One region of the Streptomyces sp. NPDC032721 genome, then DNA from elsewhere that is predicted to be linked to it. Evidence: riboswitches for the same ligand, from Rfam matches in the RefSeq annotation. Region 1 holds a riboswitch; each other region holds the start of a gene.

Region 1 (10,183 bases):
CCGGCGGCCCGCAGGTCGGCCAGCACCTCGGCGTACACGGGCAGCAGCCGGTCCAGCAAGGTGAGCGGCTCGAAGTCGTCGGCGACACCGGGGGCGGGCTTGGCGAGCAGCAGATAGGTGACCGGGCCGACCAGGACGGGGCGGGCGGTGTGCCCGAGCGCGATGGCTTCCTTCAGCTCGGCGACCTGCTTCGTGGAGTCGGCGGTGAAAACGGTGCCGGGGCCCAACTCGGGTACCAGATAGTGGTAGTTGGTGTCGAACCACTTGGTCATTTCCAGGGGCGCCACGTCCTGGTTGCCGCGGGCCATGGCGAAGTAGCCGTCGAGCGCGTCCGAGTCGACCGAGGCGCGGTGCCGGTCGGGGACTGCGCCGACCATGACGCTGGTGTCCAGTACGTGGTCGTAGTACGAGAAGTCACCGGTGGGCACCTCGTGGATACCGGCGTCGGCCAACTGCTGCCAGTTCGTGCGGCGCAGGTCCCGCGCGGTCCGCTGGAGGGCTTCCGCGCTGACGCGGCCCTTCCAGTAGCCCTCGACCGCCTTCTTGAGCTCCCGGCCCTGGCCCTGGCGGGGGTAGCCGTACACGGTGGCGCGTGCTGCCGCGGCTGCGGACTTCGATGTCACGGAAATCTCCTTCGCGAGATGACTCCTGAGAATCCCGGTGATGAGGCGCGAAGGGGTGACGGAACCGGGCGGAGCCGAACGCGCGCGACGGGCGCGGCACTTCCGCCTGATGTGTACGCCGACCCGCCCACGAGGTCACCGGAATATCCGCACGCGAGGGGTCGCGTACGGGCAACGGGCAGGTCTTCGGACTCGCGGGCACACCCACCGGGGTCTCCTCCGGCGGATTCCTACTGACCGTCGCTTCCCAGGTCCGACCGGACCCAGTGCGTATGACGGCTGTCGTTCCCACTCACCGCTGCGGGGCAGTCCCGGATTCCCACCGGGTTCCCTCTTACGACGCGTCTACCTGGCGGGCAGGGCGAACCAGCTGCACGGGACACACTAGGCGGCAAAGCCCCCTGCCGTCACCACCGGCAGGGGCGGGGACGGTGGCGGGGCGAGGTGCGGCGGAGGTGGGGGTCGAGGTGGGGGTGGACTTACTAGGACGTCCAACTATATGTTCGTGACAAGCCCGCGGTGCAGGGAAGCCGGTGTGAATCCGGCGCGGTCCCGCCACTGTGACTGGGGAGTGTGTTCTTCCAGCAGGACAGGCCACTGACGGAAACCCATCCGTCGGGAAGGCCGGAGAACGCGCGTCGATCCGGGAGCCAGGATACCGGCCACGGGGTGTTCCGTGTTTTCCACGAGGATGGAGCAGACACGCATGGCACCGGTACGTGACCACGGCCCAGGTGATCCGGCGGAGTACCCGAACTGCGAGGCCCTGCCCCCGCGTTCGTGACTCGACGAAGGCATTCCGGTATCCCGGCCGCCTTCCCCTGTCCCGCGGCGGACCCTGCGCGACGCACCCCGACCGGTGCGCAGCACACCCCGACCGGTGTGCCCCGCGCCCCGCCGCGCCTTCCTCGGATCCCCAGCTGAACCTGACGAGAGCAGGCTTCGATGGTCCGCGAGCTCACCCACTTCATCGGCGGCAAGCACACCGTCGGCACGTCCGGCCTCTTCGCCGACGTGTACGACCCGAACACCGGCACCGTCCAGGCCAAGGTCCCCCTGGCCGGACGCGCCGACACCGAGGCGGCGATCACCGACGCCGAGAAGGCCCAGCAGGACTGGGGGCAGTGGAACCCGCAGCGGCGCGCCCGCGTCCTGCTCCGCTTCCTCCAACTCGTCGAGGAGGAACGCGAGTCGCTGGCCCGACTGCTGTCCGCCGAACACGGCAAGACCGTCGCCGACGCCCACGGCGACCTCCAACGCGGCCTGGAGGTGGTGGAGTTCGCCGCCGGGATCCCGCACCTCCTCAAGGGCGAGTTCACCGACAACGCCGGAACCGGTATCGACGTCCACTCGCTGCGCTCACCGCTCGGCGTGGTCGCCGGGATCACCCCCTTCAACTTCCCCGCGATGATCCCGCTGTGGCAGGCCGCCCCGGCACTGGCCTGCGGCAACGCCTTCGTCCTCAAGCCCTCCGAGCGCGACCCCTCCGTACCGCTGCGGCTGGCCGAACTGTTCCTGGAAGCGGGACTGCCGCCCGGGGTGCTCAACGTGGTCAACGGCGGCAAGGAAGCCGTCGACACCCTCCTGGACGACCCGCGCGTACAGGCCATCGGCTTCGTCGGCTCCACCCCGGTCGCCGCGCACCTCTACGCCACCGCCGCCGCCCGCGGAAAGCGCGCCCAGTGCTTCGGCGGCGCCAAGAACCACCTGATCGTGATGCCCGACGCCGACCTCGACCAGGCCGCGGACGCCCTCATCGGCGCGGGCTACGGCTCGGCGGGCGAACGCTGCATGGCGATCTCCGTCGCCGTACCCGTCGGGGAGGAGACGGCCGACGCACTGGTGATCAAGCTCAGGGAACGCATCGCCGCCCTGCGCATCGGCACCTCCGACGACCCGGACGCCGACTTCGGCCCCCTCGTCAGCCGGGACGCCCTGGACCGGGTCAACCGCTACGTGGGCATCGGGGACGTCGAGGGCGCCGAACTCGTCGTGGACGGACGGGGCTTCACCCTGCCGGGACACGAGAACGGCTTCTTCGCCGGGGCCACCCTCTTCGACCGGGTCACCCCCTCGATGCGGATCTACCGGGAGGAGATCTTCGGCCCCGTGCTGTGCGTCGTACGGGCCGCCGACTACGAGGAGGCGCTACGGCTGCCCAGCGAGCACCCGTACGGCAACGGCGTCGCGATCTTCACCCGCGACGGGGACACCGCCCGCGACTTCACCCGCCGCGTCAACACCGGCATGGTCGGCGTCAACGTCCCCGTCCCGGTGCCCGTCGCGTACCACACCTTCGGCGGCTGGAAGCGGTCCGGCTTCGGCGACCTCAACCAGCACGGCCCCGACTCCGTCCGCTTCCTCACCCGTACCAAGACCGTCACCTCGCGCTGGCCCTCCGGGGTCAAGGAGGGCGCGAGCTTCACCATCCCGACGATGGGATGAGCGCCGTGACCCTGCTCACCGAGGACCAGCTCGCCCTGGCCGAGGTCACCCTCGACTTCGCACAGGAGCAGCTCGCCCCGCACGCCGTCGCCTGGGACCAGGACAAGTACTTCCCCGTCGAGGTGATCCGCAAGGCCGCGGGTCTCGGCCTCGGCGGAGTTTACGTACGCGAGGAGCACGGCGGCTCCGGGCTCAGCCGGGCCGACGGCGTCCTCGTCTTCGAGACGCTGGCCACCGGCTGCCCGTCCATCGCCGGATACCTCTCCATCCACAACATGGTCGCCTCGATGATCGACCGCCACGGCGACGCGGCGCAGCGCCGCCGCTGGCTGCCGGGCCTGTGCGCGGCCGACACGCTGGGCAGCTACTGCCTCACCGAACCGGGCGCGGGCTCGGACGCGGGCGCCCTGCGCACGCGCGCCGACCGGGACGGCGACCACTACGTCCTGACCGGCGTCAAGCAGTTCATCTCCGGTGCCGGAACCGCCGGGGTGTACGTGGTCATGGCCAGGACGGGGGAGGCGGGGCCGCGCGGGATCTCCGCGTTCGTCGTCGAACGCGACGACCCCGGGGTCTCCTTCGGCGCCAACGAACAGAAGATGGGCTGGAACGCCCAGCCCACCCGCCAGGTCGTCCTCGACGGCGTACGGCTGCCCGCCGACCGGCTGCTCGGCGGCGAGGGCAACGGGTTCCGCATCGCCATGGGCGGACTGAACGGCGGCCGGCTCGGCATCGCCGCCTGCTCCCTGGGCGGCGCGCAGAGCGCCCTGAACCGCAGCCTCGCCCACCTCGCCGACCGGGAGGCCTTCGGGGCCCGGCTGCTTGACGCCCAGGCCCTGCAGTTCCGGCTCGCCGACATGGCCACCGAACTGGCCGCCGCCCGGGCCCTGCTCCGGCAGGCCGCCGCCGCACTCGACGCGGCCGATCCGAAGGCCGCGGAGCTGTGCGCGATGGCCAAGCGCTTCGCCACCGACACGGGCTACTCGGTCGCCGACCGGGCGCTCCAACTCCACGGCGGATACGGCTACTTGAGCGAGTACGGCATCGAGAAGATCGTCCGCGACCTCCGAGTGCACCAGATCTTGGAAGGGACCAACGAGATCATGCGCGTCATCGTCGCCCGAGGGCTGACGGGGGCACTGCGATGACCGGTGCCGAGAACCCCGCCCAGAACCCTGTCCGGAATCCCGCCGACGAGGTCCTTCTCCGTACCGAGGGGCGGGCGGCCCACCTGGTGCTCAACCGGCCGAAGGCACTCAACGCCCTCAACCACGCCATGGTGCGGGCCATCGACGAGGCGCTGACCGCCTGGGAACACGACCCCGCCGTACAGGTGGTGACCCTCAGCGGCGCAGGCGAACGCGGTCTGTGCGCGGGCGGCGACATCCGCGCGATCCACCGGGACGCCCGTACGGGAGACGCTCGTACCGGCGGCAGTTCCTCTGCCGCCTTCTGGCGCGACGAGTACCGGCTCAACGCCAGGATCGCCCGCTACCCCAAGCCGTACGTCGCCGTCATGGACGGCATCGTGATGGGCGGCGGCGTCGGCGTGAGCGCGCACGGCAGTGTCCGTATCGTCACCGAGCGCTCCCGGATCGCCATGCCGGAGACCGGCATCGGCTTCGTACCGGACGTCGGCGGTACCCACCTGCTCGCCCTCGCACCCGGCGAGCTCGGCACCCACCTCGCGCTCACCGGCGCACAACTCGGCGCCGCCGACGCCCTGTTGTGCGGGCTCGCCGACCACTTCGTACCCTCGGCAGACCTGCCGGGACTTCTCGACGACCTGTCCGGCCGACCGGTCTGGGACGTCCTGCCGAAGTACGTGGCCCAGCCGCCGCCCGGCACCCTGGCGGACCACAGGACCTGGATCGACGCGTGCTACGCCGCCGACACCGTCGAGGCGATCGTCGCCCGGCTGCGGGACCACGGCTCCGAGGCCGCAGGGGCGACGGCCGACACCCTGCTGACCAAATCGCCCACCGCCCTGAAGGTCACCCTCCGCGCGGTCCGCCGGGCCCGGCGGCTCGGTCCGCTGGAACGCGTCCTGGAGCAGGAGTACCGGACCTCCTGCGCCGCACTCGCCTCGTACGACCTGGTCGAGGGAATCCGGGCCCAGGTCATCGACAAGGACCGCGACCCGCGCTGGAAACCGGCCACGCTGGCCGAGGTCACCGACGCGGACGTGGCGCGCTACTTCGTCCCGCCGCCCGGCGGCGAACTCCAACTGACCGCCCCCGCGCAGGAGGTGCCCTGGTGACCACCGTCATCGCCTTCATCGGCCTCGGCCACATGGGCGGCCCGATGGCCGCCAACCTGGCCGCCGCCGGTCACCGCGTACTCGGCTTCGACCTCGCCCCCGAGGCGATGACCGTCGCCGTCGCGGCCGGGGTGGAGGGCACGGGCTCGGCGCGCGAGGCCGCCGCCCCGGCGGACGTGGTGATCACCATGCTCCCGGCGGGCCGCCACGTCCTCTCCCTCTACCAGGACGAGGGCCTGCTGGCGGCCGCGAAGCCCGGGACGCTGTTCGTGGACTGCTCCACCATCGACGTCGCAGACGCCCGCGCCGCCCACCGGGCGGCCGTCGCCGCAGGTCACCGGGCACTCGACGCGCCCGTCTCGGGCGGAGTCGTGGGGGCGGAGGCAGCCTCCCTCACCTTCATGGCGGGCGGCGGTGAGGCGGAGTTCGCCCTTGCCGAACCGCTGCTCGCCGCCATGGGCAGGAAGGCGGTGCACTGCGGAGAGGCGGGCGCGGGTCAGGCCGCGAAGATCTGCAACAACATGATCCTCGGGATCTCCATGATCGCCGTCAGCGAGGCTTTCGTACTCGGCGAATCCCTCGGCCTCTCCCACCAGGCGCTCTACGACGTCGCCTCCACCGCATCCGGCCAGTGCTGGGCACTCACCACCAACTGCCCCGTACCGGGCCCGGTCCCGGCCAGCCCCGCCAACCGCGACTACGTGCCGGGGTTCGCGGCCCCGCTGATGGCCAAGGACCTCGGCCTCGCCGCGAACGCCCTGCGCGAGGGCGGCATCGAAACCGGACTCGGGCTGCGGGCGGCCGAGATGTACGCCGCGTTCGCCGAGGGAAGCGGAAACGGGCAGGACTTCTCCGCCATCGTCCACGCCCTGCGGGACGGGACGGCCGCCCCTGGCACGACCCCCAAGGACCCCAAGGACCCCAAGGACCCCAAGGACCCCAAGGAAGCCACCTCATGACCACCGCTCACGCGACCTCCGACCACGAGACCACTGACTACGAGACGATCCTCGTCGAACGCAAGGGCCGCACCGCCCTCCTCACCCTCAACCGCCCCAAGGCGCTCAACGCGCTCAACCTCCGGGTGATGGAGGAGGTCGTGGCCGCCACGGAGGCCCTCGACCGGGACCCGGAGATCGGCTGCATCGTCCTCACCGGTTCCCCGAAGGCCTTCGCCGCCGGAGCCGACATCAAGGAGATGCAGCCCCAGGGGTACATGGACATGTACCTCACCGACTGGTTCACCGCGTGGGACCGGCTCGGCGACCTCCGCACGCCCACCGTCGCCGCCGTCTCCGGCTACGCCCTGGGCGGCGGGTGCGAGCTCGCGATGCTCTGCGACATCCTGCTCGCCGCCGACACCGCGGTCTTCGGCCAGCCCGAGATCAAGCTCGGCGTGATCCCGGGCATCGGCGGCTCCCAGCGCCTCACCCGGGCGATCGGCAAGGCCAAGGCCATGGAACTGTGCCTGACCGGCCGCACCATGGACGCCGTCGAGGCCGAACGGGCCGGCCTGGTCTCCCGTATCGTCCCGGCGGACGAACTGCTGGCCGAGGCCATGTCCGTGGCCGAGACCGTCGCCGCGATGTCCGCACCCGTGGCGATGATGGCCAAGGAGGCCGTGAACCGAGCCTTCGAGACCACGCTCGCCGAAGGGGTCCGCTTCGAACGCCGCCTGTTCCACGCGGTGTTCGCGACCACCGACCAGAAGGAGGGCATGACGGCCTTCACGGAGAAACGGCCCCCGGACTTCCGCCACCGCTGACCGTCACACCGGTCGCCCGGCCGAAGGCCGGGCAGCGTTGCGTCGAAGCTCCTGGCGGACGGGTTCTCGATCATGGTCGATCAGGATCACCCCTGTCTGCCAGGAGCTTCACCGCGGCTGCGGTACCAAGCGTCTCAGCGGCGCTCGGGCAGATCGGCTTCGGCCGGCAGCGGGGTGAGCGGGCGCGGCGACTCGGCGGACCGTGTGGTGGGTGCGGGCTTCTTCCCGCAGAAGGCTGCCTCCAGCGTCGCGCCGAGTGCCGTGTTGACCGCGCCCCGGTTGGAGGTGTTCGCCATCGCGGAGAGTGCGCGGCGGCCGTCGCGGGTGGCGAAGGCGTACGTGTAGAAGCCCTGCACCGTGCCGGTGTGTCCGAACACCTGGGTTCCGCAGGAGAGGTCGTAGCGGCGCAGGCCGAGTCCGTAGAAGCGGGTCCCGGTGGCGTCCGTCGGGGTGACCGTGGTCATGGCGTCCAGCATGCGGGGCGAGAGCAGCCGGCCCTGCATCAGCGCGGTCGTGAAGGTGTTCAGGTCGGCCGGGTCGGAGATGACCGCGCCGGCCGACTGCGCCCAGGAGACGGTCTGCTCCGTGGAGTCGACGAGCGGGGCCCCTTCCTCGTCGGGGTGGAGGTAGCCGCGCACGTGCTTGCCCCTGATCTTGGTGTCCGGGTGGACGTACACGGTGTGCCGCAGCTTCAGCCGTTTGATGATGCGCCGCTCGTACTGCTTGGCGACCGGGGTCCCCGTCGCCTTCTCGATGAGCATGCCGAGGACGACGAAGTTGGCGTTGGAGTACTTGTAGGCCGCGCCGGGTTCGGTGGTGCGCGGGAGGGCCAGCGAGAGGTCGACCAGTTCCCGGTAGCTGAAGACGCGGTTGCGTACGGCTTCGAAGCCGGGCACGGTCTTGTCGAACATGGGGTCGGTGTACTCGGCGAGGCCGCTGCGGTGGGTGAGCAGGTGACGGACCGTGATGCGGTCGTCGGGCAGCAGTCCGGGGAGGTAGTGGTTGACCGGCGCGTCGAGCTCCAGCCTTCCCTCGTCGACCAGTTGGAGCAGGACGACGCTGGTGAAGGTCTTGCTGACGCTGCCGATGCGGAAGCGTGCCCGGGTGTCCATGGCTTCGCCGGTGACGCGGTCGCGGACGCCGACGGTACGCGTGCGCACTCCGTCGGGACCGGTGAAGCGGGCCATCGCGCCGGGGGCTCCCTTGGCCATGGCGGCGTTGAGGGCCGCGGTCACCCCGTCCATGTCGGGGGCCGGCGCGGGGGCAGGAGCGGAGGCGGGGGTCGTGGGCCAGGCCGGGGTCGTGGGGGCCGCCGGTGCGGAGGGGGCCGCTGTGGCGGGGGCCACCCCGGCGGCGAGGGCGGCGATCAGGGTGGCGCTCAGGGCCAGACGTCTGTGTGTCGACAAGGGCATGTGGCTTCCTCGTTCTCGTTCTTGTTCTCGTACGCGTGACTGGTGCTTGGGGGAGCTGTGGCACACGTGTGGGACATTGCCAGAGGTGTGGGGAAAGAACGATCATTGCGTGCGTTTCCGGTCCCCTCATGGAGCATGAGTGCCAACGTGTCACGTCGGTTCCTGTCACGGGCCCCGGAATCCTCGACCCGCCGCTCCCTCCGCGCCTCTATAGGCTGAACTCGTGGCCAGTACAGATGAACGAGACCCCTCAGTCGGTGAGCTTCAGGAGTTCGCCGTGCAACTTCGCCGGATGAACGGGGAGATCAACCGTCTCGTCCACACCTTCGCCGCCCGGCAGGGCCTGCACGCCACGGACGTCCAGGCGCTGGCCGCGATCCTGGACTCCGGCACCCCCCTCACCCCCGGCCGGCTCCGCGAGCACCTGGGGCTGACCTCGGGTGCCGTGACCGCCTGCCTGGACCGGCTGGAGAAGGCGGGGCACATCCGCCGCGCCCGGGAGAGCTCGGACCGCCGGGTGGTGCACCTGTACTACGAGCCGAGGGCGCGGGCGGCTGCCCGCAGCCACTTCATGCCGCTCGCCGAAGCCACCGAGAACACCAGAAGCCGCTTCGACGGTGAGGAACTCGCTCTCGTCCTGCGCTTCTTGACCGACCTCAACACCGAGCTCGGCGAACTGCGCGCGCCGCGCTCCTGAGATATATTTCAATCATTGAGATTGTTTCTGCTGGAGATATCTGGAGACACGCGGAGACAAGGGCAGCAACAACAACTTCGAGTTCGAGCCAAGCCCTAGTCGCACTCGCCACCAGGAGCACGATGACCACCGCCACACGTTACGCCCGCAAGCTGGTTCCGCTGGTCCTGCTGATCGCCTGGCTGGGCATCGGCGGAATCCTCGGCCCGTACGCGGGAAAGCTCGGCGAGGTCGCCACCAACGACCAGGCGGCGTTCCTGCCGCAGAGCGCCGAGTCGACCCGGGTGATCGAGGCGCAGCAGGCGTTCCGGCAGGGCGAGACGTTGCCCGCCATCGTCGTATGGACCCTGCCCGGGGACACGGGAGGCAGGATCGGCAAGGAGCGGCAGGCTGCCGCCGACCGCGCGCTCGACTCCCTCAACGGCTCTCCCGGTCTGGTCGGCCGGACCTCCCCCGCCCTGCCCTCCGACGACGGGCGCGCGCTCCAGGGCGTCGTACAACTGCGCCCCGACCTCGGCGACCGCCTCGCGCCCACGCTCGCTCTCATCGAGCGGGCGGCCGGTCAAGTACCGGGCGCAGAAGTCCAGTTGGCCGGACCCGCGGCCAGTCAGGCGGATCTCAAGGGTGCCTTCTCGGGCATCGACGGGCTGCTGCTCGGGGTGGCGCTGGCCGCCGTACTGCTGATCCTCCTGCTGGTGTACCGCAGCGTGCTGCTGCCGTTCCTCATCATCATCGGCGCGGTGTTCGCGCTGGGGCTGGCGTGCGCGGTGGTGTACGTACTGGCGGATCGCGGTGTGGTCCGGGTGGACGGGCAGGTGCAGGGCATCCTGTCGATTCTGGTGATCGGGGCCGCGACCGACTACGCACTGCTGCTGACCGCCCGCTTCCGCGAAGAACTCGCGGACGGGAAGGACCGTTTCACGGCGGTACGGGCTGCCTTGCGGCAGTCGGCGGGGCCCGTCACCGCGAGCGCGGCGACCG
Region 2 (10,183 bases), on a different contig from region 1:
CGATGGCGACCAGGACGTCGTCCCGCTCGGCGCGCAGTTGGGCGGTGAGGGCCGCGAGCTGCTCCGGGGAGGCGATGTTACGGCCGAACAGGCCGACGGACGAGAGTCCTTCGCCGACGCTGCGCAGCAGCCAGTCGGGGGCGGTGGTGCCGGTGAAACCGGGCTGGAGAACGGCGAGGGCGTCCCGGGTGAGGGTGTCCGTGGAGCCGCTTACGAGGGTCGTCATGGCAGCGTTATCCCTTCACCGCGCCGTCGGTCAGACCACTGACCGCCTTGCGCTGGAGGAAGACGAAGAGGATCAGGATCGGGATGGCGAAGAGCGACGAGGCCGCCATCGTCGCACCCCAGTCGTCGCCGAACTGGGTCTGGAACTGGGTCAGCCACAGCGGCAGGGTCTGGAACTCGGCCTGCTTGTTCAGGACCAGCACCATGGGGACTTCGTTCCACGCGGTGATGAACCCGAACAGCGAGGTCGACATCAGACCGGGGGCCAGCAGCGGCAGGATCACCTTGACGAAGGCCTGGCGGCGGGTGCACCCGTCGACCATCGCGGATTCCTCCAGCTCCTTGGGCACGGCGGCGACGAAGCCGCGCAGCGTCAGGAGGGTGAAGGGCAGCACCATGACCATGTAGAAGGCGGTCAGCGGGATCAGGCTGTTGAGCATGTCGGCGTCGCGCACGATGAAGTAGATCGCGATGACCATGACTTCCCAGGGCGCCATCTGCGCCACCATGAAGCCGATGATGAAGCCGCGCCGCCCCTTGAACCGCATCCGGGCCAGGGCGAAGGAGCCGGCCAGGGCGAGGATCAGGGAGAAGACGACCGCGAGGATCGTGACGGTGAGCGAGTTGCGCACCATGGTGCCGAAGTTCTCGGCGTCGATCGCGGTCTTGAAGTGCTCGAAGGTGATGTCCGTCGGGAACCAGACGGGGGTGTCGGAGACGATGTCCGGCGTCTTCTTGAACGCCGTCGCGAACATCCAGTAGACCGGGAAGACGAGGCCGATGACGAGCAGGACGGCCGTCGCGTTGGGCCAGATGCGGCCGAGCGGAGAGCGCTTCATCGCTCGTCCTCCTCTTGCTTGAGAACGATCCGCAGGTAGTACGCGGTGAGCAGCAGCAGGATCAGGATGGTCAGGACGGAGATCGCCGACCCCATGCCGAAGTGCTGGTTGCCCATGCCTTCGATGTAGGCGTAGACGGGCAGGATCTCGGTGAGCCGGTCGGGACCGCCCGCGTTGATCGCGTAGACCTGCACGAAGGCCTTGAAGACCCAGATGATCTCCAGGAACGTCGTGGCGAAGAGGAAGGGCTTCAGGAACGGCATGGTGACCTGGGTGAAGCTCTTCCAGGGGCCGGCGCCGTCCAGCGAGGCGGCCTCGTACAGCTCCTTGGGAATGGTCGTGCTCGCGGCGTAGAGGTTGAGCGCCACGAAGGGGATCGACTGCCAGACGATCAGGACCATGATCACGAAGAAGGTGGAGAGCTGGCTGCCGGTCCAGTTGTACTCGGCCATCGAGTGGAAGCCGATGGCGTCCAGCACCCAGTTGACGACACCGAAGCGCTGGGCGAACAGCCACTGGTAGACCGTGGTCGCGGCGACGACGGGCATCGCCCAGGCGAGCACCAGGCCGATCATCAGGAAGACGCGCATGCGCTTGCCGAGACGTACCAGCAGCAGGCCCACCAGGGTGCCGATCACCATGATCAGTACGACGTTGGCGGCCGTGAAGGCGATCGAGCGCCCGGTGACGTTCCAGAAGTCCTCGCTGCTGAGGACCTCACCGTAGTTGTCAACGCCGTTCCACTCGGTGAGGTGCTGGATCAGCTGCCTCATGTTGAGGTTCTGGAACGAGATGAGGACGTTCTTGACCAACGGCCAGCCCAGGAAGACCAGTACGGCGGCCACCGGGGGCAACAGCAGCAGATAGGGAGTCAAGGAGCGGTCTCTGCGCCGCTTCCCCGGCTCGGCCGGTGCTGCGCCGGCCCCCTTCAGGATCTCCGTCGGACCGGAGGGCGGCCGTTCGGTCTGCACGGTCATGCTCGCCATCTCTTCCTAGGCACTGCGGGACACAGCCCTGCCACGCGGGCAGCACAGCTGACTGCCGGGTCCCGGCCCCCTGTTCGTGCTGGGGCCGGGACCCGGCAGGAGGGGACTACTGCTTCTGCGCGAGGCGCTTGTTGAGCTCGGCCTCGACCTGCTTGGCGGCGTCCGCCGGGGTCTTGCCGTTCAGGACCGCCGTCAGGTAGGTCTTGATCGGGTTCGGGTTGTTCTCCACCGCGGCCCACTCCGGGATCAGCGGCGTGGTGCCACCGAACTTGGCGGACGGTGCGGCGGCCTCGGCGACCGGGTTGCCGACCAGGTTGGAGTTGAGCGACTCCTTGTTCGGGATGACGCCGGACTCCTTGGCGAGCGCGCCCTCGAACTTGTCGGAGAGCGCGATCTTCAGGAACTCCTTGGCGAGCGCCTGCTTCTTGCTGCCCTCGGCAACGGCGAAGTTGGAGCCGCCGAGGAAGACGCCCTCGGGCTTGTCGGCCGTCTCACCCGGGATGGTGAAGTAGCCGATCTCCTTCTCGATGGCCGGGTTGGCCTTGATGGCCGTGGCGGCCTCCCAGCCCATGGCGATCATGACGCCGGTCTTGCCCTTGGCGAAGACGTCGGCCTGCTGCGGGGTCGCCTCGTCCTTGTCCTTGGGGGCCTTGGAGTAGGACTGGTACTTCTTGTAGAGCTCGGCGGCCTCGGCGATCTTCGGGTCGGCGAGGTTGGAGACCCACTTGTCGCCGTCCTTCTTGATCAGCTCAGCACCCTTGCCGATGGTGAGGCCGTCGAAGAAGTACCAGTTCTGGCCGGGCAGGTAGATGGGCTCGGCCTTGCCCTTGGCCTTGATCTTGTCGAGCGCCTTGAAGAAGTCGTCACGGGTCTTGGGGACCTCGGTGACACCGGCCTCCTTGAAGACGGCCTTGTTGTAGACCACGACGCGGTTGGCGAACCACCACGGGGCGGCGTACTGCTTGCCGTCGACGACCGCGGCCTTGTTGAAGTTCTCGGCCCAGTCGGCGCCGACCTCCTTCTTGAGGTCGCCCAGGTCGGCGAGGCCGCCGGTCTTGGCGTACGCGGCGGTCTGCGTGTTGCCGATCTCGAAGACGTCGGGAGGGTTCTCCTCGGAGAGGGCGGTCGTCAGCTTCTGCTGGATGCCCTCCCACTTCTGCACCTCGAACTTCAGCTTGGCGCCGGTCTTCTTCTCGAACTCGGCGGTGAGGTCCTTGGTCCAGCCGGGCGGGGTCGAGCCGTCCATGGCCCAGACCGTCAGGGTCTCCCCCTTGAAGCCGTCGGCACCGGCCTTCTTGCCGTCGTCCTTGCTGTCCGACCCGCCACACGCCGCGACGCTGACCAACATGCCGGCGACGCCAATCGCCGCGATGAGCTTGCGCTTCATTACGCCACTCTCCTGCTCAGGGATGCCTGAAACCCCCTGCCCACCGCGAGGACAACGCACGAAGTACGGCCTGTGGGACTGGGACCTGGTCTTTAATGGTTTAGACCAGTACCCGGAGCTTGGCCTAGACCTTTTGGGGTGTCAAGGGTGAGTAAGACGCCGCGATGCGTCCGTTATCGGACCGACACCTGGGTTCGTACGGGAGTCCTCAAGGGCCCCTGCGGCCACCGCGTTCCCGGGCGACGCGGTGTATAAGAAGGAATCACGCGGAGCCGAAGCCCCGCGCGGCGGACCGTGCCACCATCCATGGAAGACCGACGGGCACCCCCATGTGCCCGGTCGGTCTGAGCCGCGACAGACGGAGGAGCCGGTGACGGCATCAGCGCAGGAACCGGGAAGGCGGACCACCATGCCCACCGACGGGGGAAGCACGGAAGGCACGGGAACCATGGAGGACGGCACGGGCACCACCGGGCGCACAGGCACCAGCGGGCGCACGGGCGCCACGGGGATCACCGGCGACACGCGGAGCAGCGCGGCCACTTCGGCCGCTTCGCTCACGTCAGCGACAGCGGCGACAGCGACGGCCCCGGCCGCCCCGCCCGCCCCGCCCGCCCCGCCCGCCGACAGCGAGCCCGCTCCCGCCACCGGAGCCCCCACCCGCACCGCCCGCGTGCCCAAGTACTACCGGCTCAAGCGGCACTTGCTCGACATGACCGAGACGCTCCCGCCCGGCACCCCGGTGCCCCCGGAGCGCACCCTGGCGGCCGAGTTCGACACCTCCCGCACCACTGTCCGCCAGGCCCTCCAGGAGCTGGTCGTCGAGGGCCGGCTGGAGCGCATCCAGGGCAAGGGCACCTTCGTCGCCAAGCCGAAGGTCTCGCAGTCGCTCCAACTCACCTCGTACACCGAGGACATGAGGGCCCAGGGCCTCGAACCCACCTCACAGCTCCTGGACATCGGGTACGTGACCGCCGACGACACCCTCGCCGGACTGCTCGACATCACCGCCGGCGGCCGCGTCCTGCGCATCGAGCGGCTGCGGCTGGCCAGCGGCGAGCCGATGGCGATCGAGACGACCCACCTGTCCGCCAAGCGATTCCCCGCGCTGCGCCGTTCGCTGGTGAAGTACACCTCGCTGTACACCGCCCTCGCCGAGGTCTACGACGTACACCTCTCCGAGGCCGAGGAGACCATCGAGACCTCCCTCGCGACCCCGCGCGAGGCGGGCCTGCTGGGCACCGACGTCGGGCTGCCGATGCTGATGCTCTCGCGGCACTCCCTCGACAGGGGCGGCGAGCCGGTGGAATGGGTGCGCTCGGTCTACCGCGGCGACCGCTACAAGTTCGTGGCGAGGCTCCAGCGCCCGAACGACTAGCCACCAGGGACGAACAGCTGAGAGGCTCCGGTCAGTTGACTCCGGTACGCCCCTGACCTGCGGTGGTCGCTCCTTTTCCGTACCGATATACGGACAGGGGGTTCCGCAGCGCGGTCGCAGCCCCTAGATTTCGCGCACGTTACGACCGTAAAGATCGCGTGAGGGGACGGATCGCCATGGCAGAGCCGAGACCGACAGTCGAGACCGGGGCCACCGGGGCTCCCCCCGGCCCCGCCCGCAAGCTGTCCCCCAAGTCCGTGGCCGTCTGGAGCCTGGTGGCGCTCGTCGGCGCGGCCGGCTGGGCGGTGCTCGCCCTCTCGCGCGGCGAGGACGTCTCCGCGGCCTGGATGCTGGCCGCGGCCCTCGGCTCGTACGCCATCGCGTACCGCTTCTACTCGAAGTTCATCGCGAACCGGGTCCTGAAGGTCGACAAGACCCGGGCCACCCCGGCCGAACTGAACGACGACGGCGTGGACTTCCACCCCACCGACCGCCGCGTGCTCTTCGGCCACCACTTCGCGGCCATCGCGGGCGCCGGCCCGCTGGTCGGCCCCGTGCTGGCGGCGCAGATGGGTTATCTGCCGGGCACGATCTGGATCGTGGCGGGCGTGATCTTCGCGGGCGCCGTGCAGGACATGGTCACGCTGTTCTTCTCCACCCGGCGCAACGGCCGTTCGCTCGGCCAGATCGCCCGGGACGAGATCGGCCCCGTCGGCGGCGCCGCGGCTCTGATCGCCGTCTTCGCCATCATGATCATCCTGCTCGCGGTGCTCGCCCTGATCATCGTGAACGCGCTCGCCGAGTCCCCCTGGGGCGTCTTCTCCATCGGCATGACCATCCCGATCGCCCTGTTCATGGGCGTCTACCTGCGCAACCTGCGGCCCGGCCGGGTCACCGAGGTGTCGCTGATCGGTGTCGCGCTGCTGCTGCTCGCGATCGTCGCGGGCGGCTGGGTGGCCGAGTCCTCGTGGGCCGAGACGTTCACGCTGGAGCCGGGCACCCTGGTCATCTGGATGGTGATCTACGGGTTCCTGGCCTCCGTCCTGCCGGTGTGGCTGCTGCTGGCGCCGCGCGACTACCTGTCCACCTTCATGAAGATCGGCACGATCGGCCTGCTCGCGATCGGCGTGCTGATCGCGCTGCCGACGCTCAAGATGGACGGCCTCACCAAGTTCGCCACGAGCGGGACCGGGCCGGTCTTCGCGGGCTCGCTCTTCCCCTTCGTGTTCATCACCATCGCGTGCGGCGCGCTCTCCGGCTTCCACTCCCTGATCTCCTCGGGCACCACCCCGAAGATGATCCAGAAGGAGACCCAGATCCGGACGATCGGCTACGGCTCCATGCTGGTCGAGTCGTTCGTCGCGGTCATGGCACTGATCGCCGCCTGCATCATCGAACCCGGCCTCTACTTCGCGATCAACTCGCCCGCGGGCGTGGTCGGTGACACCGTGCAAGCGGCGTCCACGGCGGTCGGCAACCTAGGCTTCACCATCTCCCCGGCCGACCTCGCACAGGCCGCCAAGGACGTCGAGGAGGCCAGCCTGCTGCACCGCACGGGTGGTGCGCCCACCTTCGCGCTCGGCCTCTCCGAGATCTTCTCGGCGGCCTTCGGCGGCGCCGCGATGAAGGCCTTCTGGTACCACTTCGCCATCATGTTCGAGGCGCTGTTCATCCTGACGACGCTCGACGCGGGCACCCGGGTCGGCCGGTTCATGCTCCAGGACATGCTGGGCAACGTCTACAAGCCGTTCAAGAACGTAAGCTGGAAGCCCGGCGTCTGGATCGCCAGCGCGATCGTCGTCGTCGCCTGGGGGTACTTCCTGTGGGTCGGCGTGCACGACCCGCTCGGCGGCATCAACCAGCTCTTCCCGCTGTTCGGAATCGCCAACCAGCTCCTGGCCGCCGTCGCGCTCGCCGTCTGCACCACGCTCCTCATCAAGTCCGGGCGGCTCAAGTACGCCTGGGTGACGGCCGTTCCGCTGCTCTGGGACGTCGCGGTCACGCTCACCGCGAGCTGGCAGAAGATCTTCTCCGCCGATCCGAAGGTGGGCTTCTTCGCCCAGCGCGACGTCTACCAGACCGCCCTCGACAAGGGACTCGACAAGGTCGGACTCGCCAAGAACCGCGACCAGATGGAGACCATCGTCACCAACTCCACGGTGGACGGCATCCTTTCGATCCTCTTCGCCGTGCTGATCGTCGTGGTCCTCTTCGAGGCCTGCCGCGCCTGCCTGAAGGCGATCCGCAACCCGGCGGGCGTCACGCTCAGCGAAACCCCCTACGTCGAGTCGAAGATCGTCGCCCCCGCCTCGCTCATCGCCACCAAGGAGGAGAAGGCGGAGCTGGTCGCGGCCGGCATCGGCCCGGAGGGCAGGCCGCGCGAGGGCGGGGAGAAGAAGGCATGACCGCCACCGGCCGGACCGTGGCAGCGGTGCGCCACGGGCTGGGCCGACTGCGCTGGTACGTGCGCGAGGTGACCGGCGAAGCCGCGTACGACCGGTATGTCGCACACGCCAGAGCGCACGATCCGCACGCCCGGGTACTGACCCGCCGCGCCTTCGAACGCAAGCGCATGGACGCCCGCGAGGGCGACCCCAGGGAGGGCTTCCGCTGCTGCTGAGGCCCTGCCGCCGAGGCACCTCGCCGAGGCACCTCCCGCAAGGGTGAAGGCCCGGTGTTCCGCTCCGCGAAAACGGAGTGGGACACCGGGCCTTCGCGTTGCACACTCACCGGCATGGACATTCACATCCGGCCCGCCGACCCCGCCGAACACACCGAAGTGGGCGACATCACCGCCCGCGCCTACCTCGACGACGGCCTCCTCTCCGGGGGCACCCGGGACCCGTACCTCGACACGCTGCGCGACGCCGCCTCCCGGGCCGAGCAGGCGGAACTGCTCGTGGCCGTCGACTCCGAGGGGACCCTCATCGGCACCGTCACCTACGCACCCCAGGGCAGCCCCCTCCAGGACATCGCCTCCCCCGGCGAGGCCGAGTTCCGCATGCTGGCGGTCGCCCACGCGGGCCGCGGCCGCGGGGCGGGCGAGAGCCTCGTACGGGCCTGCATCGCCCGCGCACGGGCCGAGGAGGGGGTCGTACGGCTGGTGATGTCGACCCAGCCGACGATGCGCGGCGCACACCGGATCTATGAGCGGCTCGGCTTCGTACGGACACCCGAAAGGGACTGGGAACCGGTGCCCGGACTGGGGCTTTTGACGTACGTGAAGGGGCTCTAGCCCGCTTCCGCCCCTTCACCGCCACCGCACGCGACACAAGATGTGGTGGGTGCACCACGACGCACCCCCCACATGTATGCTCGTCTCGCTGTCGTCGCAGGGGAATCCGGTGCGAATCCGGAACTGTCCCGCAACGGTGTGTCATGTGCGCTTTTGCGCACCGTCAAAGTCCGAGGACCTGCCGACAGCGAGTCCGGCTCGACCGATCCGGACACCGATACGTCCGGGCCTCGCGGTAGGGCCAGTGGACGCCAGGTGACGCGTGCCCCTTTCCGGGGTCCCGTGCGCCCGTGCGCCCTCTTCCCCCGCAGGCGCGGCGCCGAGCGAGGGAGAGCCCCCACGTGACCATCGCGCCAGTCGACCCGGCCACCGCCGAGCAGAGTCAGCACCTCGGCCAGGACCAGCAGGACGCCCCCGGCACCGCCCTCCTGCGCACCCTGACCGACCTCACCGCCGACCTCACCGACACCGACCCCGGCCGGGTCGCCGCCGCCGCCCTGCGCGGGCGCAACGCACGCTCGGACGCCGCCGAACTCCGCGAGCTCGCCACCGAGTCCGCCGCCGGACTCATCTCCGAGGACCCGGCGTACTCCCGCCTCGCCGCCCGCCTCCTCGCCCGTACGATCCGGGACGAAGCAGCCACCCAGGGCGTCGGCTGCTTCTCCGAGTCCGTCGCCGTCGGCCACCGCGAAGGGCTCATCGCGGACCGTACGGCCGACTTCGTCGCGAAGCACGCGGCGGCCCTCGACGAGCTGGTCGACCTCGACGGCGACGACCGCTTCGAGTACTTCGGCCTGCGCACGGTCTACAGCCGCTACCTGCTCCGGCACCCCCTCACCCGCCAGGTCATCGAGACCCCGCAGCACTTCATGCTGCGGGTGGCCTCCGGCCTCGCCGAGGACGACAGCGAGCGGGCTCTCGCCGAGGTCGCCTCGCTCTACCGGCTGATGAGCCGTCTGGACTACCTCCCCTCCTCCCCCACTCTCTTCAACTCCGGCACCCGCCACCCCCAGATGTCGTCCTGCTACCTCCTCGACTCCCCGATGGACGAGCTGGACTCGATCTACGACCGCTACCACCAGGTCGCGCGCCTCTCCAAGCACGCGGGCGGCATCGGTCTCTCGTACTCGCGCATCCGCGCCCGCGGCTCCCTGATCCGCGGCACCAACGGCCACTCCAACGGCATCGTGCCGTTCCTGAAGACGCTCGACGCCTCCGTCGCGGCCGTCAACCAGGGCGGTCGCCGCAAGGGTGCGGCAGCCGTCTACCTGGAGACCTGGCACGCGGACATCGAGGAGTTCCTGGAGCTCCGCGACAACACCGGCGAGGACGCCCGCCGCACCCACAACCTGAACCTCGCCCACTGGATCCCGGACGAGTTCATGCGCCGCGTGGACCAGGACGGCCAGTGGTCGCTCTTCTCCCCCGCCGACGTCCCCGAGCTCGTCGACCTGTGGGGCGACGACTTCGACGCCGCCTACCGCAAGGCCGAAGCCGCGGGCCTGGCCAAGAAGTCCATGCCGGCCCGTGAGCTGTACGGCCGCATGATGCGCACCCTCGCGCAGACCGGCAACGGCTGGATGACCTTCAAGGACGCCTCCAACCGCACCGCCAACCAGACGGCGGAGCCGGGCCACACGGTCCACTCCTCCAACCTCTGCACCGAGATCCTTGAGGTCACCAACGACGGCGAGACGGCCGTCTGCAACCTCGGCTCGGTCAACCTGGGCGCCTTCGTCGACACCGCGGCCCGCGACATCGACTGGGACCGCCTGGACGAGACCGTCCGCACGGCCGTCACCTTCCTCGACCGGGTCGTCGACATCAACTTCTACCCGACCGAGCAGGCCGGGAACTCCAACTCCAAGTGGCGCCCGGTGGGCCTGGGTGCCATGGGCCTCCAGGACGTCTTCTTTCAGCTGAAGCTGCCCTTCGACTCCGCCGAGGCCGCGGCCCTCTCCACCCGTATCGCCGAACGCATCATGCTCGCCGCGTACGAGGCGTCCTGCGACCTCGCCGAGCGCTCGGGCCCGCTCCCCGCCTGGGAGAAGACCCGCACCGCCCGGGGCGTACTGCACCCCGACCACTACGGCGTCCAGGCCACCTGGCCGGAGCGCTGGGAAGCCCTGCGCG
Region 3 (10,183 bases), on a different contig from region 1:
TACGGCTGCCCGACGGTGTGCGTCAAGGTGACGGGGCAGCAGCTCCACGACGCGCTGGAGCAGCAGTGGTCCACCGGGGCGGACGGGGCGCTGCGGTTCGCGCCGCTCGCGGTGTCCGGCAACGTCCGCTACTCGTTCGACGCGGCGGGTGCGGTGGGTGACCGGGTCGATCCGGCGGACGTGCGGATCGACGGGGCGCCGCTGCGGCTCGACCGGGACTACCGGCTGGCCACCGCCTCGTACACGCTGCTGGGGATGGACGGTTACCCGGCGCTGACCACGTACCGCGAGCCCTACCGGCACCAGCGGGACTTCGAGAGCTTCATCGCCTTCGTGCGCGGGCAGCGGGTGCTGACGCCGTCCGCGCTGGACCGGGTCACGGCGAAGAACGCGACGGCGCGGAGTGCCGGAGCGGGCGGCGCCGGGGCGGGCAAGGTCACGGACCCGCCTGTTCCGGTACGGCAGGACGGCACGGCACTGCCGCCGTCGGTGGCGGCCATCGTGACGGCGGGCGGGCCGCACGCGGTGCGGCACGGCGGGTTCCGGCCGCCCTGCTGACAGGGGGACGAGCCAAATCGCCGAGGGCCCGTCGGTCGGCCGACGGGCCCTCGGCGCCGCGGTCGCGAGGACTGCGGCTCACTCACTGACGTACGGTCAGCCACCCACTCCGGGCAGGCTCGGCGCAGCCGGGACGTTCGGCACACTCGGGACACTCGGCGCTGCCGGGACACTCGGCACGCTCGGCGCAGCCGGGACGTTCGGCACGCTCGGCGCAGCCGGGACACTCGGCACGCCCGGGACGCTCGGCACAGCCGGCGCCTTCGGCACACCGGGAACGCTCGGCACCTTCGGGACCTCGGGGACACCCGGCACGCTCGGCAGCTTGGGGAGGCCGGGCAGGTCGGCGGCGGGCAGGCCGCCGCCGAGCACGATGCTCACCAGGACGTTGACGCTCGCGGTGAGGGTGGCCTGGACGGCGGCGGCGATCTTCGCCGGGTCGCCCGTCACCGCGACCTTCAGCAGCGCGGTGACGTCGGCCTGGAGGTCGGCCAGCGCCTTCGCCTTGAGGTCGACCGGCGCACCGGCCTTGGGGGCGGCCTTGCTCGCCTTGGCGATGGCTTCCTCGACGGCCTTGCCCAGGCTCGCGGCGTCGGCGGCGGGCAGCTTGCCGCCCGGCGCCTTCAGTACGGCGTTGACCAGGTCGGCGACCGGCTTGAGAACGACGGTGAGGTCACCGAGCACCTTCGCCTGCGCGGTGAGCGCGTCCGCGCCGGGGATCGGAGGTACGGGTACGGAGGCGTCGGCGGCGGCGGAGGGCGCGCTGACGGCGGCGAAAGCCGGGCCCGCGGAGCCCAGGGCGAGGGCGCCGCACACTGCGGTCGAGACGAGAAGACCGGTGGTCCGGGACATGCGCATGAAGAAGGTCCTTTCGGAAGGAGAGTGGGTGGTGCTCTCTTCCACCGTCCGAACCAGGGTGACTCAGCGCAATATTTCGATTACCGCGAGCGATGGATCTGTGCCGTCGGAGGCACCCTGCGGGCCCGCTGGCCTTGCGTTTCTCCGAATTGCCGACGGGCGGCGCGAGTGCGTCCGATCAGGGGGTCGGGGTTCACCGGAACCGGACCCGCCGCTCCGTCAGAGCTCCTGCTCCGGCCAGCCGAGCAGCCGTGCGCCGACCACCGCCGTCTGGAGGGTGTAGCGGTGGACGGGGTCGCCCGGGTCGGCGCCGGTCAGCTTGTGGATGCGGTCCAGTCGGTACGTCATGGCGCGCACGCTCAGCGAGAGGCGGCGCGCGGCCTCGGCGGCGACGCAGCCCGTGTCGAAGTACGCGGTCAGCGTGTCGATCAGCGGCTGAGCTCCGCCACGGGCCTGCTCCAAGGGGCCCAGCACACTGCCCACGAGGTCGGCCATCGCCTGCCGGTCCCGGGTGAGTACGGGGTAGACCAGCAGGTCGGCGGCGTGCAGCACCGGGCCTTCGAGGTGTATGCGGGCGGCCAGGTCGAGGGCATTGAGGGCCTCCTCGTAGGAGTGGACGACGCCGCCCGCACCGGGATGGGCACGGCCGATGGCGACCAGACCGCCGTCGGTGGCCGCGTGCGCCTGCTTGGCGAAGTAGCTCAGGACGTCGGCCTGGTCGGCCGGGGCGATGCAGATCAGCCGGCCGTCCTTGGTGGTGAGGAGGATGCGGCGGTCGCCGAACCGGGCGACCAGCGCCTCCCAGACGTGCCGGGTGACCGGATGGCCGTCCTCGTACGGGTCGGCCCCCTGGGCCACCGCGACCGCGTGGGCGTGGGAGAGGAGGAGACCGAAGCGTTCCGCGCGTTCGGCGAGGCGGCCGAGGTCGCTGCGGCCGTACAGCAGGTCGTCGATGAACTCCCGCCGGGCCGCTTCCTCCTGCCGTACCGCCAGGTACTGGGCCCGCTCGTGCCCCTCGGCGAAGGCGTCCACCGCCTCCTCGACGGCGGCGAGCAGATGTGCCGTCTCCCGCTGCGACATGCCTTCGCTGGCGCCCTTCGCCGCGTTGAGGTGGGCGCGGACCAGGGCGCGCAGGCCTATGCCGGCTTCGGAGGCCCGTTCGCCCCGGCCCCGCAGCGCCTCACGTTCGCCCCGGGTGAGCCTTCTGCCGGTGGCGCAGGCGTCGCGCAGGATCCGGGCGTACCCGTCGAGGTGTTCCGCCGGGATTCCCTGGTCCGTCACGCTCTCTCCTTCGTCGTTCGTATTCGGCCGCCGGCAGCACCCGGCATCAAGGAATCATAAAGATTGCCGGTCCACGGCAATGCGAACGGGTGTGCGCCCGGTCCAGGATGGGCCGAGGCGACGGGCGGGGGCATCGGATTCTGGCTGCTGGTGCTGTGGGGGGCCGTGAGCCACGACAGCTTCGACGGCGAGCTCGGCGGCGGCGGGGCGCTCGGGCTCGGTGGTGTGCCCGTGTCGGTGGCCGCCTCGCTGCTGATCTCGCTGGGCTGGTTCGTGAGCCTGAGCGGGGCTTCCCTGATCGGCCGGGCCGGAGTCCTCGGTCTCGGGCGGCACCTGCTCAACATGGCGCTGCTGCTGGTCTCCCTGGTCGTCGCCTGGCTGCTGACCCGCTTGCTCACCCGCCTGCTGGCCAGGCTCTTCCCCGACGAACCCGGGCCGTCCCGGCAGGACTTCGTCGGTCGGACCTGCACCATCCGCACGGGGCGGGTGGATGCGCGCTTCGGCCAGGCGGAGGTCTCCGCCACGGACGGCTCGACGGCCGTGGTGCAGGTGCGCCAGTTCGGGGCCGACCCGCTGCCGCTGGGCAGTACCGCGCTGCTCTACGCGTACGACGAGGACGGCGAGTTCTTCTGGGCCGCCCCGTACGGACCTGAGCTCCTGCCGGGCGCCTGACGCGATAGCGGGTAAGGAAGCTCTCCCATGGATGCCATCACCGTGGGCGCCGTCGTGCTCGGCGCCGTCGTGCTCGGCGCCGTCGTACTGCTCGTGGCCGTAGGCCTGTTGCTGGTCCTGACCCGGCTCTTCCGCTCACCGGCAAGGAGGAGGCGTTCGCCGCGAGTTTCGTGGAGAACGCGCTCACCTCGCACCCGGTGCTGGCCCCGCTGGCCGGACGCGAGCGCGCCGATCTGGATCTGCTGGTGCGGCTGGCGGACGGCGACCCGGCCGCCCGGGCCGACCGGCTCGTCCACCCCTACGGGCCCACCGAGCTGGACCGGATCCTGGCCGTGCTGCGGCACCTGCTGACGGTCCGGGCGACGGTACTCGCCGTCACCGCCGGGTACGTACGCGACCGGGCGCTCGGCGGCGCCGAAGGGGACGGGCTCGGCCGGGCGGTGGCCGCTCTCGGGCTGCTCGCGGACCGGCTGGCGGCCGTGGAGTCGGCCATCGTACGGGCGGCGGGGCCGGGGCAGCGGCCCGGCTGACGGTCACGGGGTGGGGGCCGCCAAGCCTGCCCCCACCCCGTACCTCTCAGTCCTCGCCCTCCAGGTCGCCCTCGGTCTCCAGGTACGCCTTGCGCAGCGCGTCCAGGATCGCCGGGTCGGGCTTGGCCCACATGCCGCGCGACTCGGCCTCCAGGAGGCGTTCGGCGATGCCGTGCAGGGCCCAGGGGTTGGCTTCCTTGAGGAACTCGCGGTTGACCGGGTCCAGGACGTACGTCTCGGTGAGCTTGTCGTACATCCAGTCGGCGACCACGCCGGTCGTCGCGTCGTACCCGAAGAGGTAGTCGACGGTGGCGGCCAGCTCGAAGGCGCCCTTGTAGCCGTGGCGGCGCATCGCCTCGATCCACTTCGGGTTGACCACGCGGGCACGGAAGACGCGCGAGGTCTCCTCGACGAGGGTGCGGGTCTTGACCGTCTCGGGGCGGGTGGAGTCGCCGATGTACGCCTCGGGGGCCTTGCCCTTCAGTGCGCGGACGGTGGCGACCATGCCGCCGTGGTACTGGAAGTAGTCGTCGGAGTCGGCGATGTCGTGCTCGCGGGTGTCGGTGTTCTTGGCCGCCACCTCGATGCGCTTGTACGCCGTCTCCATCTCCTCGCGGGCCGGGCGGCCGTCGAGCTCGCGGCCGTACGCGTAGCCGCCCCAGACCGAGTAGACCTCGGCGAGGTCGGCGTCGGTGCGCCAGTCGCGGGAGTCGATGAGCTGGAGGAGTCCGGCACCGTACGTGCCCGGGCGCGAGCCGAAGATGCGGGTCGTCGCGCGGCGTTCGTCGCCGTGCTCGGCGAGGTCGGCCTGGGTGTGGGCGCGCACGTAATTGACGTCGGCCGGCTCGTCGAGGGACGCGGCGAGGCGCACCGCGTCGTCGAGGAGGCCGATGGTGTGCGGGAAGGCGTCGCGGAAGAAGCCGGAGATGCGCAGGGTGACGTCGATGCGCGGGCGGCCGAGCTCTTCGGCGGGGATCGGCTCCAGGCCGGTGACCCGGCGCGAGGCGTCGTCCCAGACCGGGCGGACGCCGAGCAGCGCGAAGGCCTCGGCGATGTCGTCGCCCGCCGTGCGCATCGCGCTGGTGCCCCAGAGGGACAGGCCGACGGAGGTGGGCCACTCGCCGTTGTCGGTGCGGTAGCGGGTCAGGAGGGACTCGGCGAGGGCCTGTCCGGTCTCCCAGGCCAGCTTGGAGGGGACGGCCTTGGGGTCGACGGAGTAGAAGTTGCGGCCGGTCGGCAGGACGTTGACCAGGCCGCGCAAGGGGGATCCGGAGGGTCCTGCCGGGACGAAGCCGCCGTTCAGCGCGTGCACGGTGTGGCTGAGTTCGTCGGTGGTGGCGCCGAGGCGCGGGACGACCTCGCGGGCGGCGAAGCCGAGGATGTCGGCGACGGCGGCGGGGTGTCCTTCGGCCACCCGGGCGACGGCGGACGCGTCCCAGCCGTGGTCCTCCATCGCCTGGACGAGGACGCGGGCCTGCTCCTCGATCTCGTCGGTGGCGGTGCGCTGGGCGGCCGATTCGTCGAGGCCGAGGGCCTCGCGCAGGCCGGGCAGGGAGGCGGTGCCGCCCCAGATCTGGCGGGCGCGCAGGATGGCGAGGACCAGGTTGACGCGGGCCTCGCCCGTGGGGGCCCCGCCCAGGACGTGCAGTCCGTCGCGGATCTGGACGTCCTTGATCTCACAGAGCCAGCCGTCGAGATGCATGATGAACTCGTCGAAGCCCTCGTCCTCCGGGCGGTCTTCGAGCCCGAGGTCGTGGTCGAGCTTCGCGGCCTGGATGAGCGTCCAGATCTGGGCGCGGATCGCGGGCAGCTTCGCCGGGTCCATGGAGGCGATCTGGGCGTGCTCGTCGAGGAGTTGTTCCAGACGGGCGATGTCGCCGTAGCTGTCGGCGCGGGCCATCGGCGGCACCAGGTGGTCGACCAGGGTGGCGTGCACCCGGCGCTTGGCCTGGGTGCCCTCGCCCGGGTCGTTGACCAGGAACGGGTAGATGAGGGGGAGGTCGCCGAGGGCGGCGTCGGGGCCGCAGGCGGCGGAGAGTCCGGCGTTCTTGCCGGGCAGCCACTCCAGGTTGCCGTGCTTGCCGAGGTGGATCATCGCGTCGGCGCCGAAGCCGTTGTCGTCGGCGAAGGCGGCGATCCAGCGGTAGGCGGCGAGGTAGTGGTGCGAGGGCGGCAGGTCGGGGTCGTGGTAGATCGCAATCGGGTTCTCGCCGAAGCCGCGCGGCGGCTGGATGAGGATGAGCAGGTTGCCGTGCCGCAGGGCGGCGAGCACGATGTCGCCCTCGGGGTTGGCGGACCGGTCCACGAACATCTCGCCGGGCGCCGGGCCCCAGTGCTGCTCGACCGCTTCGCGCAGTTCGGCGGGCAGGGTGGCGTACCAGCGGCGGTAGTCGGCGGCCGGGATGCGGACCGGGTTGCGGGCCAACTGCTCCTCGGTCAGCCACTCCTGGTCGTGGCCGCCCGCCTCGATGAGCGCGTAGATCAGCTCGTCGCCCTCGCCGGAGACGAGTCCCGGCACCTCCTCCGTACCGAAGTCGTAGCCCTCGGCCTGGAGGCGGCGCAGCAGGGCGACGGCACTTGCGGGGGTGTCGAGGCCGACGGCGTTGCCGATGCGGGAGTGCTTGGTGGGGTACGCGGAGAGCACGAGTGCGACGCGCTTCTCGGCGTTGGGGATGTGCCGCAGCCGTGCGTGGCGTACGGCGATTCCGGCGACGCGGGCGGCGCGCTCGGTGTCGGCGACGTACGCGGGCAGGCCGTCCTCGTCGATCTCCTTGAAGGAGAACGGGACGGTGATCAGGCGGCCGTCGAACTCCGGGACGGCGATCTGGCTGGCGGCGTCGAGCGGGGAGACGCCCTCGTCGTTGTCCTCCCAGTCGCCGCGCGAGGAGGTCAGGCAGAGCGCCTGGAGGATCGGTACGTCGAGGCCGGAGAGGGCGCCCGCGTCCCAGGACTCGTCGTCGCCGCCTGCCGATGCCTCGGCGGGGCGGGTGCCGCCCGCGGCGAGGACGGTGGTGACGATGGCGTCGGCGGCGCGCAGTTCCTCGATGAGCTCGGGCTCGGGGGTGCGCAGGGAGGCCACGTACAGCGGCAGCGGGCGCGCTCCGGCGGACTCGATCTCGCCGCAGAGGGCGTCGATGAAGGCGGTGTTGCCGCTCATGTGGTGGGCGCGGTAGTAGAGCACCGCGACGGTCGGGCCCTCGATGTCCTCGCGGGCGGTGCGCTCCAGCGGGCCCCAGGAGGGGGCGGGGGCGGGCGACTCGAAGCCGTGGCCGGTGAGGAGCACGGTGTCGGAGAGGAAGCGGGCCAGCTGTTCCAGGTTGGCGGGGCCACCGTGCGCCAGGTAGGCGTGCGCCTCGGCCGCGATGCCGACGGGGACGGTGGAGGCGGCCATCAGCTGGGCGTCGGGGGCCTGTTCACCGGTGAGGACGACGACGGGCCGGCCCGTGGCGAGCACCTGGTCGAGGCCGTCCTGCCAGGCGCGGACCCCGCCCAGCAGGCGTACGACGACGAGGTCGACACCGTCGAGGAGCCCGGGCAGGTCGGTGAGGGCGAGCCGGGAAGGGTTGGCGAAGCGGTAACCGACCGGGCCGTTCGAGGAGCGGGCGCTGAGCAGGTCGGTGTCGGACGTCGACAGGAGCAGGAGCATGCGGCGTCGTGCCTTCCTCGGGGTGTCCACGCCCCGGGCGGTGTCGGTGGTGAGCTCCGGGGGAACCGGGGCTCGGGCAGGGGAGTTCCTGACTCGCCCGGCGGTGGCCGGGCTCACAGTGGCGGGACCGCGCCGGAGTTCCACCGGGCTTCCTCCCCTGTCGCCTTCGGTGGCGACGACGAGCACGAACGCCCGCCACCAGGCATATTAGGGCCCCTGGTCAAGGGGACCGCACACAGTGTCGAACAGCAGTCCCCCGTCGGTCGGTATGCTCGCCGCCATGTCCCAGTTCCCGCCCCCACCAGCCACTTCGCCGACCCCGCCCGGAGCCTCCGGTACGGGGTCCGGGCGGACCGGTGGCGATGCCTGCCCGGGGTCCCTGCGGCTGCACGGTGCCGACGACGGGGCGCTGGCGCGGGTACGGCTGCCCGGCGGAGTGCTCGCCCGGGGACAGGCCGAGGTGCTCGGGGAGTTGGCGGACCGGCTGGGCGATGGTGAGATTCACCTCACTTCTCGCGGAAATGCCCAGCTCCGCGGTCTGCCCTCCGACTGCGGGGGCGAACTGGCCGGGCTGCTCGGTGAGTCGGGGCTGCTGCCGTCCGAACGCCATGAGCGGGTACGCAACATCGTGGCGTCGCCGCTGTCCGGGCTCGACGGCCTGGGCGCGGGGGACGTCGGCCGGTGGCTGGCCGAGCTGGACGCGCTGCTGTGCGGCAGCGAGCGGGCGACGCGGCTCTCGGGCCGGTTCCTGTTCGCGCTCGACGACGGCCGGGGCGATGTGGACGCGCTGGGCGCCGACGTGACGCTGCTCGCGCACTCCGGCGGCCGGGCCGTGCTGCGGATCGGTACGGCGGCCGATGCCGTACGGGTGCCGGACGCGCAAGCGGCGCGGGCGGCGCTCGTCGCGGCCGAGACCTTCCTGGAGCGGGCGCGGGACGCGGGGGTGTGGCGGGTGGCCGACCTCGCGGACGGTGCCGATCCGCTCCTGGACGCGGTCGTACGGGAGCTGGGTGCGGCCGGTGTCGAGGCCACGCGTGTCGCGGGCCCGCCCCGGCCCGCCGAGGCCGCCGCCCCGCGCTTCGGTGTCGTCACGGGCGCGGCCGGGCCCGGTGCCGCGCTGTCCGTCGGCGTACCCCTGGGACGTATCACCGCAGCGCAGTGGCGGCTGCTCGCGGACACCGCCGGGCGGCACGGTGACGGCACCCTGCGGCTGACGCCGTGGCGCGGGGTCGTCGTCCCCGGCGTGGCACGGCAGGAGGCGGACGGGCTGCTGGACGCGCTGGACGCGGCCGGTCTGATCACCCGTGACCGGTCGCCCTGGAGCGGGGTCGGGGCCTGCATCGGGCAGCCCGGCTGCGCGAAGTCGCTGTCCGACGTACGGGCGACGGCCGCGGCCGTGGCCGGTCCGGTGGGTGCGCTGCCCGTGCACTGGTCGGGGTGCTCGCGCAGGTGCGGGCATCCGCACGGCGACTGGGTCGATGTGGTCGCCACCCCCGAGGGGCATCGGATCTCCGTCGTACGCGGCGGGGTCGCGGACGCCCCGGTGACCGTCCCCGACGGTTCGCCCGCACTGTCCGGCGCGGTGGCCGCCGCACGCGGGCAGCACGCCTGACACGCTCGCCCCGTTCCTCCGCATCCCCCCTGCCCACGACTTCCCCGTACCCACGACAACCACTCAACTCCCCATCTCACGCCCGCAGAAGAGAGCGACAGCACAGTGCATCAGTACGAGAAGGACGGACCGGCGATCTACCGCCAGTCCTTCGCCACGATCCGCGCCGAGGCGGATCTGGCGGGTCTGCCCGCCGACGTCAGCCAGGTCGCGGTCCGTATGATCCACGCCTGCGGCATGGTCGACCTGGTGCGCGACCTGGCGTTCAGCCCGAACGTGGTCGCCAGTGCTCGGGCGGCGCTGCGCTCCGGCGCCCCGATCCTGTGCGACGTGCAGATGGTGGCCAGCGGAGTCACCCGCAAGCGGCTGCCCGCCGACAACGACGTGGTGTGCACGCTGTCCGACCCGTCGGTGCCGGATCTCGCCAAGGAGCTCGGGACGACCCGCAGCGCGGCGGCGATGGAGCTGTGGCGCGACCGTCTCGAAGGCTCCGTGGTGGCGGTCGGCAACGCGCCGACCTCGCTCTTCCGGCTCCTGGAAATGATCGAGGCGGGGGCGCCGCGTCCGGCGGCCGTGATCGGTGTACCGGTCGGGTTCGTGGGTGCGGCGGAGTCCAAGGAGGCACTGTCGGTGCACGAGTCCGGTCTTGAGCACCTGATCGTGCGCGGCCGGCGCGGGGGCAGCGCGATCGCCGCCGCCGCGCTCAACGCGATCGCCAGCGAGGAAGAATGAGCAGCAACGGGCAGGTCAAGGGCCGTCTTTACGGAGTCGGTCTCGGTCCCGGCGATCCGTCGCTGATGACGTTGCGCGCGGTGGAGGTCATCGCGGGGGCTGACGTGATCGCGTATCACAGCGCCCGGCACGGGCGGTCCATAGCGCGTTCCATCGCGGCGGGGCACCTGCGCGAGGACCACATCGAGGAACCCCTCGTCTACCCCGTCACGACGGAGACGACCGACCACCCGGGCGGCTACCGGGCGGCGCTGGAGGAGTTCTACGAGGAGGCGGCGGCCCGTCTCGCGGTGC

What was found. Region 1 has a riboswitch for cobalamin ahead of ACZ5PB_RS26550 (CoA-acylating methylmalonate-semialdehyde dehydrogenase). Riboswitches for the same ligand answer to the same signal wherever they lie in the genome.
Region 2: another riboswitch for cobalamin. It lies ahead of ACZ5PB_RS32255 (ribonucleoside-diphosphate reductase subunit alpha); the one in region 1 lies ahead of ACZ5PB_RS26550 (CoA-acylating methylmalonate-semialdehyde dehydrogenase).
Region 3: another riboswitch for cobalamin. It lies ahead of cobN (cobaltochelatase subunit CobN); the one in region 1 lies ahead of ACZ5PB_RS26550 (CoA-acylating methylmalonate-semialdehyde dehydrogenase).

Annotation. Positions count from the first base shown of each region.
Region 1 covers NZ_JBVIMX010000013.1:95,086-105,268, forward strand. Annotated here, with positions in the region: gene metE (5-methyltetrahydropteroyltriglutamate--homocysteine S-methyltransferase) at 1-623, opposite strand, end outside; cobalamin riboswitch at 784-1,009, opposite strand; cobalamin riboswitch at 1,124-1,304, shown strand; gene ACZ5PB_RS26550 (CoA-acylating methylmalonate-semialdehyde dehydrogenase) at 1,569-3,068, shown strand; gene ACZ5PB_RS26555 (acyl-CoA dehydrogenase family protein) at 3,065-4,216, shown strand; gene ACZ5PB_RS26560 (enoyl-CoA hydratase/isomerase family protein) at 4,213-5,328, shown strand; gene mmsB (3-hydroxyisobutyrate dehydrogenase) at 5,325-6,287, shown strand; gene ACZ5PB_RS26570 (enoyl-CoA hydratase) at 6,284-7,093, shown strand; gene ACZ5PB_RS26575 (serine hydrolase domain-containing protein) at 7,228-8,505, opposite strand; gene ACZ5PB_RS26580 (MarR family winged helix-turn-helix transcriptional regulator) at 8,729-9,202, shown strand; gene ACZ5PB_RS26585 (MMPL family transporter) at 9,325-10,183, shown strand, end outside.
Region 2 covers NZ_JBVIMX010000018.1:140,522-150,704, reverse strand. Annotated here, with positions in the region: gene ACZ5PB_RS32295 (glycoside hydrolase family 3 protein) at 1-226, opposite strand, end outside; gene ACZ5PB_RS32290 (carbohydrate ABC transporter permease) at 234-1,064, opposite strand; gene ACZ5PB_RS32285 (carbohydrate ABC transporter permease) at 1,061-2,041, opposite strand; gene ACZ5PB_RS32280 (extracellular solute-binding protein) at 2,157-3,437, opposite strand; gene ACZ5PB_RS32275 (GntR family transcriptional regulator) at 4,111-4,815, shown strand; gene ACZ5PB_RS32270 (carbon starvation CstA family protein) at 4,992-7,220, shown strand; gene ACZ5PB_RS32265 (YbdD/YjiX family protein) at 7,217-7,435, shown strand; gene ACZ5PB_RS32260 (GNAT family N-acetyltransferase) at 7,550-8,050, shown strand; cobalamin riboswitch at 8,126-8,250, shown strand; gene ACZ5PB_RS32255 (ribonucleoside-diphosphate reductase subunit alpha) at 8,392-10,183, shown strand, end outside.
Region 3 covers NZ_JBVIMX010000005.1:290,029-300,211, forward strand. Annotated here, with positions in the region: gene ACZ5PB_RS13520 (bifunctional metallophosphatase/5'-nucleotidase) at 1-558, shown strand, start outside; gene ACZ5PB_RS13525 (hypothetical protein) at 655-1,416, opposite strand; gene ACZ5PB_RS13530 (PucR family transcriptional regulator) at 1,636-2,697, opposite strand; gene ACZ5PB_RS13535 (hypothetical protein) at 2,761-3,369, shown strand; partial or broken gene ACZ5PB_RS13540 (hypothetical protein) at 3,504-3,899, shown strand; gene cobN (cobaltochelatase subunit CobN) at 3,946-7,545, opposite strand; cobalamin riboswitch at 7,608-7,757, opposite strand; gene cobG (precorrin-3B synthase) at 7,814-9,157, shown strand; gene ACZ5PB_RS13555 (precorrin-8X methylmutase) at 9,263-9,889, shown strand; gene ACZ5PB_RS13560 (precorrin-2 C(20)-methyltransferase) at 9,886-10,183, shown strand, end outside.